4 regions of the Erwinia amylovora genome follow, and region 3 is predicted to be linked to each of the others. Evidence: predicted binding sites of a transcription regulator. Region 3 holds the regulator's gene; each other region holds the start of a gene.

Region 1 (4,113 bases), 1.1 Mb from region 3:
TTCCAGACGCTGGATAGCCTCACGCAGCGAAGGACGTGAGACATCAAACTGCAATGCCAGCTCGCGTTCAGGCAGGAGTTTCTCCCCGGGACGCAGCGTGCCTTCCATAATCAGGGACTCAAGCTGTTGCTCTATCACATCAGAGAGCTTTGGTTGGCGGATCTTGCTGTAGGCCATCATCCCTTCTCTATACGATTAGCCAGAGTAAATTGGTAATACCAATTTATTAAAGGTGCCAGTAAACTAACAAAGTATTCACTTGATGTCCATATGGTAACCCATGGAAACCGGAGCTGGTTCTCATACCCTGGCTTGCTCAGGCGTATAGTTGGCGTAGCTTCAGGTGTAAAAAAATTGTTAAATCCGATCGCTTTATTGAAACCAGCCAGCAAGTTAGTGGATGAAACGCCGGCGGCTTATAAGAGAACGTTATTCATCTTTCTGGCGAATTTGTGACAAAAGATGAAGATAGGTAAACCTGGTGCGATCGCTTCTTTTTTAGGCAAGCTTGCTTATATAAGTCGAAACCAGGTGCATTAGTGCGCGCATATCACTATTCTCTGCGCTGGGGTAGCTTTTGCCTCATATTTAACTCAAAACCTGGCGTAAAGTTTCCAATACACCACAACGAAAATGTCACGCTTCTGGCCACAGGAAGTGGGCAAATTCTCTCACCAGGATGAGCTGATATCGCGACATCATCAGGACGAAAAGCACAGCTAATAACTCTGCGAATAGGGCAAGGCAGAGTTTAAAGCCTGACAAAGGCACTCATAAGAACGAGGTTTCTATGCAACAACAGCAAAGCGACACGCTGAAACGCGGCTTAAAAAATCGCCATATTCAGCTGATCGCGTTGGGCGGGGCCGTTGGTACCGGCCTCTTTCTGGGCAGCGCATCGGTGATTCAATCCGCGGGTCCGGGCGTCATTCTTGGCTATGCCATCGCTGGCTTTATCGCATTTTTGATTATGCGCCAGCTGGGTGAAATGGTCGTGGAAGAGCCGGTAGCCGGTAGCTTTAGTCACTTTGCCTATAAATACTGGGGCAACTTTGCCGGTTTCGCCTCTGGCTGGAACTACTGGGTGCTGTACGTGCTGGTCGCCATGGCTGAACTGACCGCCGTCGGTAAATATATACAATTCTGGTACCCGGAGATCCCCACCTGGATATCTGCCGCTGCGTTCTTCGTGCTGATCAACGCCATCAATCTGACGAATGTAAAAGTATTTGGTGAGATGGAGTTCTGGTTCGCCATCATTAAAGTGGTGGCGGTGGTGGCGATGATCCTGTTTGGCTGCTGGCTGTTGTTTAGTGGTCACGGCGGGCCGCAAGCCACCGTGCGTAACCTGTGGCAACAGGGCGGCTTCCTGCCTCACGGTTTCACCGGGCTGGTGATGATGATGGCGATCATTATGTTCTCATTCGGCGGCCTGGAGCTGGTCGGCATTACCGCTGCCGAAGCGGATAACCCGGAAACCAGCATTCCTAAAGCCACTAACCAGGTGATTTACCGCATCCTGATTTTCTATGTCGGCTCGCTGGCCGTGCTGCTCTCGCTGCTGCCGTGGACACGAGTCACAGCCGATACCAGCCCGTTCGTGCTGATCTTCCACGAGCTGGGCGATGCGCTGGTAGCAAACGCCCTTAACGTGGTGATCCTGACCGCTGCGCTGTCGGTATATAACAGCTGCGTTTACTGTAACAGCCGCATGCTGTTTGGACTGGCGCAGCAGGGCAATGCGCCCAAAGCGCTGCTGAAAGTGGACCGTCGCGGCGTGCCGGTGGCGTCAATTCTGTTCTCTGGCTTTGCTACCGGCCTCTGTGTACTGCTCAACTACCTGATGCCCGTTGGGGCTTTTGCTCTGTTGATGGCGCTGGTGGTGTCTGCTCTGGTGATCAACTGGGCAATGATCAGCCTGGCGCATATGAAATTCCGCCGTAAAAAAGACCATCAGGGGGTAAAAACCCGCTTCCCGGCGTTGTTCTACCCGTTGGGTAACTGGCTCTGCCTGCTGTTTATGGCCGGGATCCTGCTGCTAATGGCCATCACGCCGGGTATGGCGATTTCCGTCTGGCTGATCCCGGTGTGGGTACTGATCCTTGGCGTTGGTTACTGGATTAAAACCCGTACCCAGCGCGCGTAATCTTCACGCACGCTTCTGATTCGGCCAGCCATGCTGGCCGAATTGTTATCTGCTTCACATTAAATACTCCCCACGCGTTTTATCCATCTCTGCGACGTTTTGTACCTGCACATGGTGGCCGTTAAGGGTCAATACTCTGCTGTACCAACCACAGCGGGAGGATCATCCATGAATGGCGCTGCACTCACTGTTAAAGAGAAGATTGGCTACGGAATGGGCGATGCCGGGTGCAATATGATCGGCGGTGCCATCATGCTTTTTCTTAACTACTTTTATACCGATGTCTTTGGCCTTGCCCCGGCGCTGGTGGGCGTGCTGCTGCTATCGGTCAGGGTGCTGGATGCGGTCACCGACCCGATAATGGGTGCTATCGCCGATCGCACCCGAAGTCGTTGGGGACGTTTCCGCCCCTGGCTGCTGTGGATCTCCCTGCCCTACGTGCTGTTCAGCGTCATGATGTTCACCACCCCGGACTGGAGCTATGACAACAAGGTTATCTACGCTTTTGTTACCTATTTCCTGATGTCGCTGACCTACACCGCCATCAATATTCCCTATTGCTCGCTGGGCGGCGTGATGACTAACGATCCGGGCGAGCGCGTCTCCTGCCAGTCTTACCGTTTTGTGATGGTGGGGATTGCCACGTTGATCCTTTCGCTATCACTGCTGCCGCTGGCCGAGTGGTTTGGCGGCGCGGACAAAGCACGCGGCTATCAGATGGCGATGAGCGTGCTGGCGCTGACTGGTTTGTTTATGTTTCTGTTCTGCTTCGCCACGGTGCGCGAGCGTATTCACCCGGCGGTGCCGAGTCATGATGATTTAAAAGCCGATCTGCGTGACGTGTGGAAAAATGACCAGTGGGTGCGCATTTTGCTGCTAACGCTGTGTAACGTCTGCCCCGGCTTTATTCGCATGGCGGCCACCATGTACTACGTCACCTGGGTGATGCAGCAGTCTACCCAATTCGCTACGCTGTTTATCAGCCTCGGCGTTATCGGCATGATGATCGGCAGCACGCTGGCGAAAGTGCTGACCGACCGCTGGTGCAAATTGAAGGTTTTCTTCTGGACCAATATCGCGCTGGCCGCTTTTTCCGGCGGCTTTTACTTCCTCGATCCGCAGGCCACCATTCTGATCCTGGTGATGTATTTTCTGCTCAACATCCTGCATCAAATCCCGTCTCCGCTGCACTGGTCGCTGATGGCAGACGTGGATGACTACGGCGAATGGAAAACCGGTAAGCGTACTACCGGCATCAGCTTCTCCGGCAATCTTTTCCTCCTTAAAGTTGGCCTGGCGGTGGCCGGAGCGATGGTGGGTTTCCTGCTTTCCTGGTACGGCTACGACGCCGCAGCGAAACAACAAAGTCCTTCGGCACTTAACGGTATTGTGCTGCTGTTTACCGCCATTCCGGCGCTGGGTTACCTGATGACTGCTGCCGTGGTCAGGCTGTTAAAAGTGGACCGCCAGCTGATGCAGCAGATCCAGGTCGACCTGCAACAGCGCCGCGCCAACTATCAGGAACTTAACGATTACCAGCACGGCAAAGCGCTGAACACGCAATCACAAGGAGAGATACCATGAGCCACTGGCCAAATCCGCTAATCGAACAGCGCGCGGACCCTTTTATCTTGCGCTATCAAAACAGCTACTACTTTATTGCCTCGGTACCGGAATATGACCGACTGGAAATCCGCCGGGCTGATACGCTGGCGGGGCTGGCAAAGGCGGCGGCGATAGTGATATGGAGAAAACCAGATGACGGGCCAATGAGTGCACTGATCTGGGCACCAGAATTGCACCGTATCGACGGGCGGTGGGTGATCTATTTTGCCGCCGCCCTGTCACCGGAGATCAAAGCTGGCCTGTTTCAACACCGCATGTTTGCCCTGACCTGCGATGCTGACGACCCGCTCACGGGTGACTGGGTGGAACGCGGCCAGATCCACACCCCCATCAACAGCTTT
Region 2 (4,113 bases), 730 kb from region 3:
CAGCTATGGCGCTGACCGTCAACTTCAATGAAGCAGTCATCATCATTGGGGGTTTGCAGCCCCAGATGGTAGCGCACCGATCCTGCATAGGGATCGCGATGCTTACCCAAATGACTTCCAGCCGGAAGCTCGGCAAACATCGCCGCCCTGACTGAGGGGATCTGGCTAAGTAGCGCGCTGGTTATCGGGCACAGCGCTTTGGCTGAGGGATGCGCATCGCCATACCATTTCAGGTAAAAACGTTTCCAGCCGCGTTTAAAGAAGGTATTAAAACCCGCATCATTATGCGATTGCGACGCTTTAATATGATCCTGCAAGCGCACGGCCTCTTTACGGATCGCCTGCCAGTTATCGGTCAATTTGGCGAGTTCCGGGAACTCTGTGCTGTCGAAGAATGCCTGTTTCGGCGGTAGCCTGGACAGCCCGGTCATAAACATATTGACCGGAGCCATAAAAGTCGAATGATCGAACAGCTGGCGCGAGAATTTCTGTTTTTCCACGCCTCTGGAATGCGCGTAGATCACGCTGATAATAAAGATACCGACAATAATTAACGCCACCATACAACCTGCCCTGTCGTGGTAAATAACACACGCCAAAACGGTTTATGGCATGTTCAGAGAAAAAGGGGCAATACATTTTTCAGAAATTGCGATTGGACTTAACTCGCCGTGCCGGTAACCGGCCGCACTACCCATGACAGATTGCATTAGTGGACCACATGGCCCACTGTGATTCAGACTTTTTTCAGGCAGCTGCTCATAAAGGTTTTACGCGCGTCCCCCTTCAGCATTTTTTCACCTGCCTGAGAGTTACACGTCTTCATCTTTTCCTGCTGCGGAGTTATTGCTTCGGTCTTGCTGTCTTTCTTCAGACAGTTGCTCATAAAGGTTTTGCGGTCATCGCCTTTGAGCGACTTCTCACCCGCCTGCTGATTACAGACGGTCATCTTATGCTGCTGGGCGGTTTTCTCTGCGGCTCCGGCATAGCCTGCTGCCGTCAGCGACAGCAGAGCAGCCGTGATCATTAACTTAGCTTTCATTCGTATCCCTCCGGTAAACGTTATAAGTACCTACAGAAGTGTGGCACAGATTTGTTTTTCAGCGAGTCGAAAGTGAGATCCAGCCAGCGTGCGTTAAAATGGGGCGACAGCGCGCAAGGGCATATACGCGCCCTTAAGGCCACAGGAATGCCGCACTAATTTGACCGGTATGAAGGACGGGAACGTAGCATAGCAGGATGCGGAGATCGGGACGGAGATCCACAGGGCCATTTTCTGGCCCCGCCAGACAATATTTAGCCCCCCTGCTGCATGAAACCACCGCGTGGGCCGCCCAGGCCGCCACCCGGAAGTGGCAACGGGCAACTGCTTAACGTTGCCACCAACGCAATAATACCGATCGCTTTAATGAAGCCCGTGATAATCATCTTCGCAACAACGTGAATAACCCTACGCGCCGATACTAAGCGGCGTTCGTGCCGCTCACAATGCAGAATCTCCTGATTACGGCGCTTTTTACCTCCGGTAACCCTGCTTTGCGCTTTGCTGTTATTTTGCCGGGTTAAACCGGTGACAACGCGCTGTTTTACCCATTATCTTTATTCGCCAATGTTGCGATAGCCATCACATCCTGATCTCTTTTGTCTTTGTTCCAAGCGGTTCCAGCTTCAGTCTGAATATATAACCCTTATTAGGTACAAAAGATGGCCAGTCGTGATCCACTCACCTTGCAGCAGCTATTATCCCAGCGCCACTGGGAAAACCCGGCACTGACCCAGCTTAACCGGCTGCCGACCCATACGCCGCTTGCCAGCTGGCGCAGTGAAGATGCTGCGCGCAGCGATCTGCCCAGCCCGAGTATCCGAGAGCTGGACGGAGAATGGGGCTTTAACTATTTCCACCGTCCGCAAGCGGTGCCGGATGAATGGTTGTATCACGATCTGCCCCAGGTCGGCAGCATAGCAGTTCCGTCCAACTGGCAGCTGGCGGGTTATGATGCTCCCATTTATACCAACGTGCAGTACCCGATACCGGTGGCCCCGCCACGCGTTCCTGAGGATAATCCGACCGGTTGTTATTCGCTCAACTTTCGTTGCCCACCCGACTGGCTGCAAAGCGGCCAGACGCGAATCATCTTCGACGGGGTTAACCCGGCCTTTTACCTGTGGTGCAACGGCGAGTTTATTGGTTACTCCCAGGACAGCCGGCTGCCGGCCGAATTCGACCTCAGCCACAGCCTGCGGGCGGAAGAAAACCGCATTGCCGTGATGGTACTGCGCTGGTGCGATGGCAGCTATCTGGAAGACCAGGATATGTGGCGCATGAGCGGAATTTTCCGCAGTGTCAGCCTGCTGCATAAACCGGTGGTGAGGCTGAATGACATTCAGACAGATACCCGGCTAAGCCCTGAGTTACGCAGTGCACGGCTTCAGGTAATGGCGTTATGTTCACTGCCTGATGCCAGCGCCTGGCGGCTTGAGGTGAAGTTGTGGCACGAAGATACGCTGATTGCACAGCAGCAGCAGCCGTTTGGCACGCCGGTGGTTGACGAGCGCGGCAGCTACCTCGACCGTACGCGGCTGTCCCTGCATATCGACCAGCCCCTGCTGTGGAGCGCCGAAACTCCGCATCTTTACCGTGCGGTGGTTACCCTGCTGGATGCTGATGGCAGATTAGTTGAAGCAGAAGCCTGTGACGTTGGCTTTCGACAGATTGAGGTGAGCGGCGGGTTGCTGAAACTCAACGGCAAAGCGCTGTTGATCCGTGGCACCAACCGCCATGAGCACCACCCGCATCGCGGTCAGGTGATGGATGAGCCTGCGATGGTCACCGATATTCTGCTGATGAAACAGCATAACTTCAACGCCGTGCGCTGCTCTCATTACCCGAATCATCCGTTGTGGTACCGACTGTGCGACCGTTACGGGCTGTATGTGGTCGATGAAGCCAATATTGAAACGCACGGAATGCAACCGATGAACCGGCTGGCGGACGATCCAGTCTGGTTTCAAGCTTTCAGCGAACGGGTCATTCGCATGGTGCAACGCGATCGCAACCATGCCTGTATTATCATCTGGTCGCTGGGCAACGAATCTGGCCACGGCAGTACCCACGATGCGCTTTATCGCTGGGTCAAAAGTAACGATCCAGGCCGGCCGGTGCAGTACGAAGGCGGCGGAGCCGACTCCGCCGCCAGCGATATCATCTGCCCGATGTATGCGCGGGTCGATCAGGACCAACCTTTTGCGGCCGTGCCTAAATGGTCAATAAAAAAATGGATAGGCCTGCCGGAAGAGACCCGCCCGTTGATCCTCTGTGAATACGCCCATGCAATGGGCAACAGCCTTGGCGGTTTCGAACGTTACTGGCGGGCCTTTCGCCAGTTCCCCCGCCTGCAGGGAGGGTTTATCTGGGACTGGGCCGACCAAAGCCTGACGCGCCATGATGCCGATGGCAGCAGCTGGCAAGCCTATGGCGGTGACTTTGGCGACACGCCTAATGACCGTCAGTTCTGTATGAACGGGCTGCTCTTTGCCGACCGTAGTCCGCATCCGGCACTATTTGAAGCCCAACGCGCCCAACAGTTTTTCCAGTTTGCTCTGGTCAGTACCGCACCGATAATCGTCAGCATTACCAGTGAATACCTGTTTCGTCACAGCGACAACGAACAGCTATGCTGGCGTATTGAGCATCAGGGGAAAGGGGTTGCTGAAGGCCAAATTACCTTGGACCTGCCGCCGGAAGGCACTCTTTGCCTGACGCTGGGTGAACTGCCCTCGTTAACCGGCGAACTTTGGCTGCGGGTCTCGGTGATCCAGCCCACAGCCACCGCATGGTCAGCGGCCGGGCATCGCGTGGCGTGGGATGGCTGGCGGCTGCCGGCGGCGCTGGCTCTGCCACAACCTCAGATGACCGGTGAGCTGCCTCGTTTACATCAGCAGCCGCAGCTGATTGAGATCGTCCATGGTCAGCAGCGCTGGCATTTCTGCCGGCAAAGCGGTGAGCTGATACAGTGGCTGCAAGCAAATGAACCACAGTTGCTCTCCCCGCTGCGCGATCTGTTCGTGCGTGCCCCGCTGGATAACGATATCGGTATCAGTCAGGCCTCATGC
Region 3 (4,113 bases):
CATAGCCAGAAACAGCGCCAGCGTACTGGCGAAGGTCAACATCACCGCATAGCGTGCGGCGGTGCGCAAGGCGGTAGACTTAAGCGAAAGGTAGCTTTTCAGCGCCGGCAGCAGCGGCAGGTGGCGCTGACGGTCAGCCATCAAATCGCGGCGATAAAGCGGGCGTTGAGTGCGCAGCACGCGCGCAATACGGCTGAAATGGTAGTAGCAAAAATTACCCACCGGATTATCCGGATGCTGACGCACGATCTTCTCCAGCGCTTCCAGCGGCAGTTCCATCTCAAAACGTCTGGGGAAGCGGTGATACAAAATATCGTCAGCCAGCTCGCGCAGACGTGCGGCGATGCGCTGCGCATTCCAGCGGATCACCGCCTCGGCGTGGCTCTGACGCACCAGTTTTTGCACGTCTTCCGGCTGATGCAGACTGACGGCGATGTGCTCCTGCAGGTCAAGCGCCACCTGGAAAGCGCGCGTCAAAGGCTGGTAATGCTGGTTGCGATTGGCTGCCAGCATATGAATTTGCTGGTAACAGGTAGTGATAAGATCGACGGCCTTTTGCTGGCGAGCAAACAGCGGCGGCATAGCGGATGAGGGGTCGTTTAGCTGGTTTAAATGGCGATACTTTGCCTCGCAATAGTCGGCCAGCTCGCGGTACAGCAGGCTAAGCGTTTCGCGCATCGGCTGCTCTTTCCACAGCCAGAACCAGAACCAGTTAAATACCCCGTACCAGATGGTGCCAAGGATATACAGTAACGGAGGTTGCCACATCGGTACTTTGCCAGCGAGGCTCAGGGTGAATATGGCGGCAATCAGCGAGGCAGGCATCAGGCGGGCATGCAGCGGGCCGATCTCGCCGGTGATCCCCAGCAACATCGCCATCAGCAGCAGGATCAGCGGCAGCGGAACCCCCTGAGCGCCGGCATACTGGATAATAAAACTGCTGCCGGCGAACAGGCCTCCGCCCAGCATCAGGCGTTCAAAGAAGTGTTTGTGCGGCGTATCCAGCCCGGCATTGTTACAGCAGGCGGGAACCAGTGAGAACAGCAGACCTTTCTGTAAGTCTCCCAGCAGCCAGCCCAGTGCAACCGGCAAACACAACACCAGTGTTTGCCGCAGCGCGTAGTTCACTTCAGGTTGATAAATGATTCTGCGCCACATCCGCCGCACCAGATAGAAAAAGGCGCGACAGAGGCTGGCGCGCCGTGGGTTCAGGGGCGATTAACGCGTGCCGTAAACGACGATGGTTTTACCGTGTGCGGAGATCAGGTTTTGATCTTCCAGCATTTTCAGAATACGACCGACCGTCTCGCGCGAGCAGCCGACAATCTGGCCGATCTCCTGACGCGTTATTTTGATCTGCATCCCGTCCGGGTGCGTCATTGCATCGGGCTGTTTTGCCAGATTCAGCAGCGTCTGGGCAATGCGTCCGGTCACATCAAGGAAAGCTAAATTACCCACTTTTTCCGAGGTGACCTGCAGGCGACGCGCCATCTGCGAAGACAGGCGCATCAGGATGTCAGGGTTGACCTGGATCAGCTGCCGGAATTTTTTGTAAGAGATTTCAGCTACTTCACAGGCTGCTTTGGCACGTACCCAGGCACTGCGTTCCTGGCCCTCTTCGAAGAGGCCCAGCTCGCCGATAAAATCACCCTGGTTGAGATAAGAGAGGATCATCTCTTTGCCTTCCTCATCCTTGATCAATACCGCTACTGAACCTTTGACGATGTAGTAAAGGGTTTCCGCCTTCTCACCCTGATGTATCAGCGTGCTTTTGGATGGATATTTGTGAATATGGCAATGGGACAGGAACCATTCGAGAGTAGGGTCTGTTTGCGGTTTGCCGAGAACCATTCGCTGTTATCCTCTGTTGTCGTCGTACCTGAATACATCCGGTTTACCCCGCAGCAAGTTTCACGATCCCCTTGCTGCCGCGCGTAAATTGATTGGGATATACGGGGGCTGAATCCCTGCCAGGCTTTGTTATAGTCAAGCGTTCCGACAGGGAAGGAACGGGCCGCTCCGGGGCAGGCCGTATGCTGTCGTTTCGTTATCACCAACATCATGATGCCGGTGAAATTTACAGCCTCGTTTGTAGCACAGCTTGGGATGGCTGTCTTCTGTTGTCTCGCTTCAGCATAGTCAGAAAAAGAGAGCGTTGCCGTTTTAATCACGGCGGCGTACTCTGCTGTAACTAAATGAATTGGAGGATGTTGTTATGCAGGCACGGGTTAAGTGGGTCGAAGGGATGACGTTTTTGGGAGAATCCTCATCTGGTCATCAGGTGCTGATGGATGGTAATTCGGGCGATAAAGCGCCAAGCCCAATGGAAATGGTGCTGATGGCCGCCGGCGGCTGCAGCGCCATTGACGTGGTGTCAATTTTGCAAAAGGGCCGCCATAGCGTGGCTGACTGCGAAGTGAAGCTGACCTCAGAACGCCGCGAAGAGGCACCGCGTATCTTCACCCGCATTAACCTGCATTTTGTTGTCAGCGGCAAAGCGCTGGCGGATAACGCGGTAGCGCGTGCGGTCGATCTCTCTGCGGAAAAATACTGCTCGGTGGCGATTATGCTGGGCAAGGGGGTGGAGATGAGCCACAGTTATGAAGTGATCGAACTGACCTGATCCCGCCCATCCTCTTAGCCGTAAAAGGAAAGAACTTCAGCCGATTTTCTTTCCTTCAATCAACCGCTTAACCAGCGGCCCCATGATCAGCTCCATCGCCAGCCCCATTTTTCCTCCCGGCACCACCAGGGTTTTGATATGTGAGATAAACGAACCCTGCAGCATGGACAGCAGGTAAGGGAAATCGATATCTTCCAGCCCCTGAAAGTGGACAACCACGAAACTCTCATCCAGAGAGGGGATGCCACGGGCGGCAAACGGGTTGGAGGTGTCCACCGTCGGGACGCGCTGGAAGTTGATATGGGTGCGTGAAAACTGCGGAGTAATAAAGTTGATGTAGTCCTCCATTGAACGCACCACGGAGTCCATCACTGCTTCGCGCGAATGGCCGCGTTCGCTGGTATCGCGCACCAGTTTTTGGATCCACTCAAGGTTGACGATGGGCACCACGCCAACCAGCAGATCCACGTTTTCCGCCACGTTATGCAGCGGGGTGACAACGCCGCCGTGCAACCCTTCATAAAACAGCACATCGGTCGGTTCTGCCAGCGGCTGCCACGGCGTAAAGGTGCCGGGCACCTGGTTCCAGGGCACGGCTTCATCGTAGGTATGCAAATACTTACGCGACTTTCCTTTACCGCTGCGACCATATTCGCTGAATGTACGCTCCAGCAGTGCGAAATCATTCGCTTCCGGGCCAAAATAGCTGACGTGTTTACCCATATCGCGCGCTTTGCGGATCGCCATATCCATCTCCGGGCGGGTAAAGCGGTGGAAGCTGTCTCCTTCTATTTCTGCTGCATGCAGGCCCAGCTGCTGGAAGATCTTCCTGAATGCCAGGCTGGTGGTCGTGGTTCCTGCCCCGCTGGAGCCGGTAACGGCGATAACCGGATGTTGAGTCGACATAGCGTACTACTTCCTTAAAAAACGGGTGGCCCTGCATTGGTAACATGCTTTGTCGACACATGTCATCAATACGGCAGCGATGAAGCTGATATAACCTGGCGGACGGGGTTAGCCGCGAAACTGGCCGCGCGGCATAATGTTGACCGACTCGTGCAGTTCAGACCACACCAGCACCACCTCGCCGCAGCTCAGCTGACGGCGAACATCGGCGACTTTCTGTTCCAGCGATCGCTCATGCTCGCCATAATCGGTGCCTTCGCGCAGCACAAAGGATTCAATCAGGTTATCAAGTGTTGCCGAATCGAGCTCTTTCCAGGGAATAATCATCAGTTGTCCAGCCAGGTGGTAAGCCATTGCGGAATGCGTTGCTCCAGCCACATTTGTGGGCTGCGCAGCGTTCCGCCTACAAAACCAACGTGCCCGCCATGCTGCGTCAGCTGATATTCAACGTTTGACGGCAGCAGGGCAGGATCGGGGATCACATCAGCGGTCATAAAAGGGTCATCCTGCGCGTGAATGATCAGCAGCGGCTTACGCACGCCGGGCAGCAGCGGCATGGCGCTGCTGCGGCGGTAATAGTCGCT
Region 4 (4,113 bases), 1.5 Mb from region 3:
AGCAGAAAGCCGAATGAGATAAAGGCACCGGCAAGAAAACCGAGGATAAGTAAAGAAGAAACTGGGGTACTACTTTTAATAACGCCTGCCTGTACTGCGACAGCCGAGATTTCTTTTGGTGTGTGCAAAGACATAATAACTCTGGTGTGTAAATAAAAGGAAAAGTGCCAGATTCCGCAGCTGACGATGTGACGCACGCGTCCCGCGCAGCATGGGGCTGACAGCCAAAATCCGCCGCAGTTTTGCACGGTGGATTAACAAAAACAAGTTTATTCCGAGGGGTTTTTAACGCGTAATTAACAATAATTCAGGCGGGGTGGGGAATTGAAAAACTATACAATAAATAAACAACAGGATAGCGCTTTGTTCAACGCTTTGGCGGCTTTTTCGGCGATCGCACTCAGTTTACTAAATTGCCGTTGACACCAACCCCGACGTTTCATATTATGCCCGCCGTCAACACGACACGGTTTTTCGGCTTGGGGGTATAGCTCAGCTGGGAGAGCGCTTGCATGGCATGCAAGAGGTCAGCGGTTCGATCCCGCTTATCTCCACCAAATCTTATCCAGCGGATTAGGTGGCACCGAAAAACTGATACTTTCTGTAGTGGGGGTATAGCTCAGCTGGGAGAGCGCTTGCATGGCATGCAAGAGGTCAGCGGTTCGATCCCGCTTATCTCCACCAAATCTTCATAGCCTTAAACATCATTTATAATCTGCTCAGGCAGATTTTTTTTATTGGGCTGACTTCTTGTTAACGCCTGCCATCCCATCCTGATCAAAGCAACCGGCCTCACCGCGCTGACCCTCACCATCAGTTGACGAAGGGAGCGAAAGCACAATTTATTTATTTAACGAAGTGCCACAGAGCGCTCAGAATGGCACAGTCTGCGAGCAGGGTAGCGGGGCCAGTCGACCCCGCCCGTGCTTTACAGCACCAGTCCTGCAATTGAGGCCGACAGTACACTGACCAGCGTTGAACCGTACAGCAGTTTCAGGCCAAAGCGCGAAACCACATTTCCCTGTTGTTCATGCAACCCTTTGATTGCGCCGGCAACGATGCCGATTGACGAGAAGTTGGCGAATGACACCAGGAATACCGACAAGATGCCTTCAGCGCGCGGTGACAGCGTGCTGGCGATCTTTTGCAGATCCATCATTGCGACGAACTCATTGGAAACCAGTTTGGTTGCCATGATGCTACCCACCTGTAAAGCTTCACCGCTCGGGACGCCCATCACCCACGCAAAAGGGAAGAATGCATAGCCAAGGATGCCCTGGAAGCTGATGCCGAATAGAGTGTCAAACAGCGCGTTAATGGCGGAAATCAGCGCGATAAAACCAATCAGCATTGCTGCAACGATCACCGCCACTTTGAAACCGGCAAGGATATACTCACCAAGCATTTCGAAGAAGCTTTGTCCTTCATGCGTATTACCCAACTTCAGGTCTTCTTCACTGTCGACGCGGTATGGATTGATGATCGACAACACGATAAAAGTACTGAACATATTCAGTACCAGCGCCGCGACCACATATTTCGGCTGTAACAGGGTCATATAGGCGCCGACTATCGACATGGAGACGGTCGACATGGCGGTGGCAGCCATGGTGTACATGCGGCGTTCTGACATTCTGCCCAGGATATCCTTATAGGCAATAAAGTTTTCTGACTGCCCCAAAATCAGCGAACTTACCGCATTAAAAGACTCCAGTTTACCCATTCCATTGATCTTCGACAGCACGGTACCGATTGCACGGATGATGACGGGCAGAATACGGAAGTGTTGCAGAATACCTATCAGCGCTGAAATAAATACGATAGGACACAGGACGTTAAGCCAGAAGAAGGCCAGACCTTTCTCGCTCATATTGCCAAAGACGAAGCTTGTCCCTTGCGCCGCGTACTTGAGTAATTTTTCGAACAGGTCCGAAAACCCTTTAACAAATCCCAGGCCAGCTTCGGAGTTAAGGAAAAACCAGGCCAGCACAACTTCAATGACCAGCAATTGGATAACAAAGCGGAAACGGATATTTTTACGGTCGCGGCTGACTAACAGGGCCAGCAATGTGACCACCACCAGTGCTAAAGCAAAGTGCAGAACACGGGACATATTTGCTCCAAATTCAAGGGCTGTTATATTTGGTTGCACATTCTATGTAACAAGAGGCGGAAAAACGAGACCTGTACCGTAATATTATACTTAGCAGGCGGCGCAGAATTCAGTCAATTGACGTTCGTCACATCATTTTACTTTAATTTAACAAGCCAGCTCATTCACATTGGTGATGCTCATCACCGCCATGATCCCCCCTCGCGCTGAAAAGATAAGCATAAGGCTGGAAAGTCATTTCCGAATATTCTACATTTTAAGAGGTTGCCTGGCGTGTAGCACCGGCTCATTCTGGCTTAAAGTATAGCAATTGCTATATTTTATAGTGCTGGCTATCACAGTGATACACGTAACCATTAGCGATTTACTGGATAATCATTGCCCTTTCAAGGCTACATTGCCATCAGGCGTAAGGCAGCAGGAGTAGGAATTATGTCGGAAAGCCGCACCGTCGAGCAGAGCGTTCGCAGCAATCGAAAAATCAAGTTTGCCTTAATGGGGCCTGCCTTCATCGCGGCGATCGGCTACATCGATCCGGGCAACTTCGCCACGAATATCCAGGCGGGCGCTTCCTATGGCTACCAGCTGCTGTGGGTAGTGGTATGGGCCAATGTGATGGCGATGGTAATCCAACTTATGTCCGCCAAACTCGGCATCGCCACCGGCAAAAATCTGGCCGAGCATATCCGCGACCGTTTTCCACGCCCGGCGGTCTGGTTCTATTGGGTACAGGCGGAGATTATCGCTATGGCTACCGATCTGGCAGAGTTTATCGGTGCCGCCATTGGCTTCAAGCTGGTGTTTGGCGTAAGTCTGTTGCAGGGCGCGATGCTCACCGGGGTGGCCACGTTTCTGATATTGATGCTGCAAAGCCGTGGGCAGAAACCGTTGGAGCTGGCGATCGGTGGCTTACTGCTGTTTGTTGCGGCGGCCTATGTGATTGAGCTGTTCTTCTCACAGCCGAACGTGGTCGATCTGCTACAGGGAATGGCAGTGCCAGCGTTGCCAACGGCGGATGCGGTGCTGCTGGCGGCGGGCGTGCTTGGGGCGACCATCATGCCTCATGTTATCTATTTGCACTCTTCGCTCACGCAAAACAGTGGTGATAACGGTACGCGAGCTGAACGATACTCTTCGACGAAACTCGACGTGGCGATTGCCATGACGATTGCCGGGTTCGTTAATCTGGCAATGATGGCCACGGCGGCGGCGGCTTTTCACTTCAGTGGCCACAACGGCATTGCCGATCTTGCCCAGGCCTACCGGACGCTCGACCCGCTGCTGGGCAAAGCGGCGGCGCTGGTGTTTGGCCTGAGCCTGCTGGCTGCGGGGCTATCCTCGACCGTGGTAGGCACGATGGCCGGGCAGGTAGTGATGCAGGGCTTTATCCACTTCCATATTCCGCTGCTGGTGCGGCGTGTCATCACCATGCTGCCGTCGTTTATTGTTATCCTGGCGGGCTGGGAACCGACGCGCATTCTGGTCATGAGCCAGGTGTTGTTAAGCTTTGGTATTGCGCTGGCACTGGTGCCGTTACTGGCGTTTACCAGCAACCCAGAGCTGATGGGCGATATGGTCAATTCGCGGCTGATGCAGAGCTTCGGCCGTCTTATTGTGGTGGTGGTGGTGGCGCTCAATGGCTACCTGCTGGTCACGACGAGCCTGAATCTGTAAACGGTTGTACGGCGGGAGGCCCCGCCGCGTAGAGGATTACCAGCGCTCGCGACGATCGCGTTCGTGCTGTCTGAGTATTGGTGGGTTGGGGTGCCAATGATGATGGTGCCCGTGTTGACGCCACCGACGTTCTCTTTCCCATCGATGGTGGCGAAGCATCTGCTGATGACGCCGCCATTGCTCATGCCGCCACCAGCGCCCCTGATCGTAGCGATAGTTATTGCGCCACCAGTGGTCATCACGCCAGCGGCCGCCGTCCCAATAGCGACCATGGCGGTCGCGATCGCCGAAATGCAGTGTAATGCCCGGTGCCAGCTGAATACGTG

The links. The regulator CRP, encoded in region 3, controls carbon source genes, mostly activating them, when cyclic AMP is high. The targets are predictions, from matches to a motif close to ATGTGANNNNNNTCACAT.
Region 1: a site for CRP is predicted at 2,189-2,206, ahead of JGC47_RS13470 (glycoside-pentoside-hexuronide (GPH):cation symporter). Genes of this name have one in related genera too.
Region 2: a site for CRP is predicted at 1,613-1,630, ahead of JGC47_RS04585 (beta-galactosidase). Genes of this name have one in related genera too.
Region 4: a site for CRP is predicted at 2,229-2,246, ahead of JGC47_RS11720 (NupC/NupG family nucleoside CNT transporter). Genes of this name have one in related genera too.

What each region holds. Positions count from the first base shown of each region.
Region 1 is NZ_CP066796.1:2,936,463-2,940,575, forward strand. It holds gene pdhR (pyruvate dehydrogenase complex transcriptional repressor PdhR) at 1-177, opposite strand, end outside; gene aroP (aromatic amino acid transporter AroP) at 791-2,146, shown strand; gene JGC47_RS13470 (glycoside-pentoside-hexuronide (GPH):cation symporter) at 2,315-3,730, shown strand; gene JGC47_RS13475 (glycoside hydrolase family 43 protein) at 3,727-4,113, shown strand, end outside.
Region 2 is NZ_CP066796.1:996,477-1,000,589, reverse strand. It holds gene lpxO (lipid A hydroxylase LpxO) at 1-563, opposite strand, end outside; gene JGC47_RS04590 (PsiF family protein) at 737-1,042, opposite strand; gene JGC47_RS04585 (beta-galactosidase) at 1,705-4,113, shown strand, end outside.
Region 3 is NZ_CP066796.1:262,186-266,298, forward strand. It holds gene JGC47_RS01120 (YccS/YhfK family putative transporter) at 1-1,158, opposite strand, end outside; gene crp (cAMP-activated global transcriptional regulator CRP) at 1,219-1,851, opposite strand; gene JGC47_RS01130 (OsmC family protein) at 2,216-2,623, shown strand; gene JGC47_RS01135 (phosphoribulokinase) at 2,660-3,529, opposite strand; gene JGC47_RS01140 (YheU family protein) at 3,638-3,856, opposite strand; gene JGC47_RS01145 (hydrolase) at 3,856-4,113, opposite strand, start outside.
Region 4 is NZ_CP066796.1:2,540,464-2,544,576, reverse strand. It holds gene JGC47_RS11735 (formate/nitrite transporter family protein) at 1-134, opposite strand, end outside; tRNA gene JGC47_RS11730 (tRNA-Ala) at 482-557, shown strand; tRNA gene JGC47_RS11725 (tRNA-Ala) at 609-684, shown strand; gene JGC47_RS11720 (NupC/NupG family nucleoside CNT transporter) at 929-2,113, opposite strand; gene JGC47_RS11715 (Nramp family divalent metal transporter) at 2,546-3,787, shown strand; gene JGC47_RS11710 (DUF2502 domain-containing protein) at 3,824-4,113, opposite strand, start outside.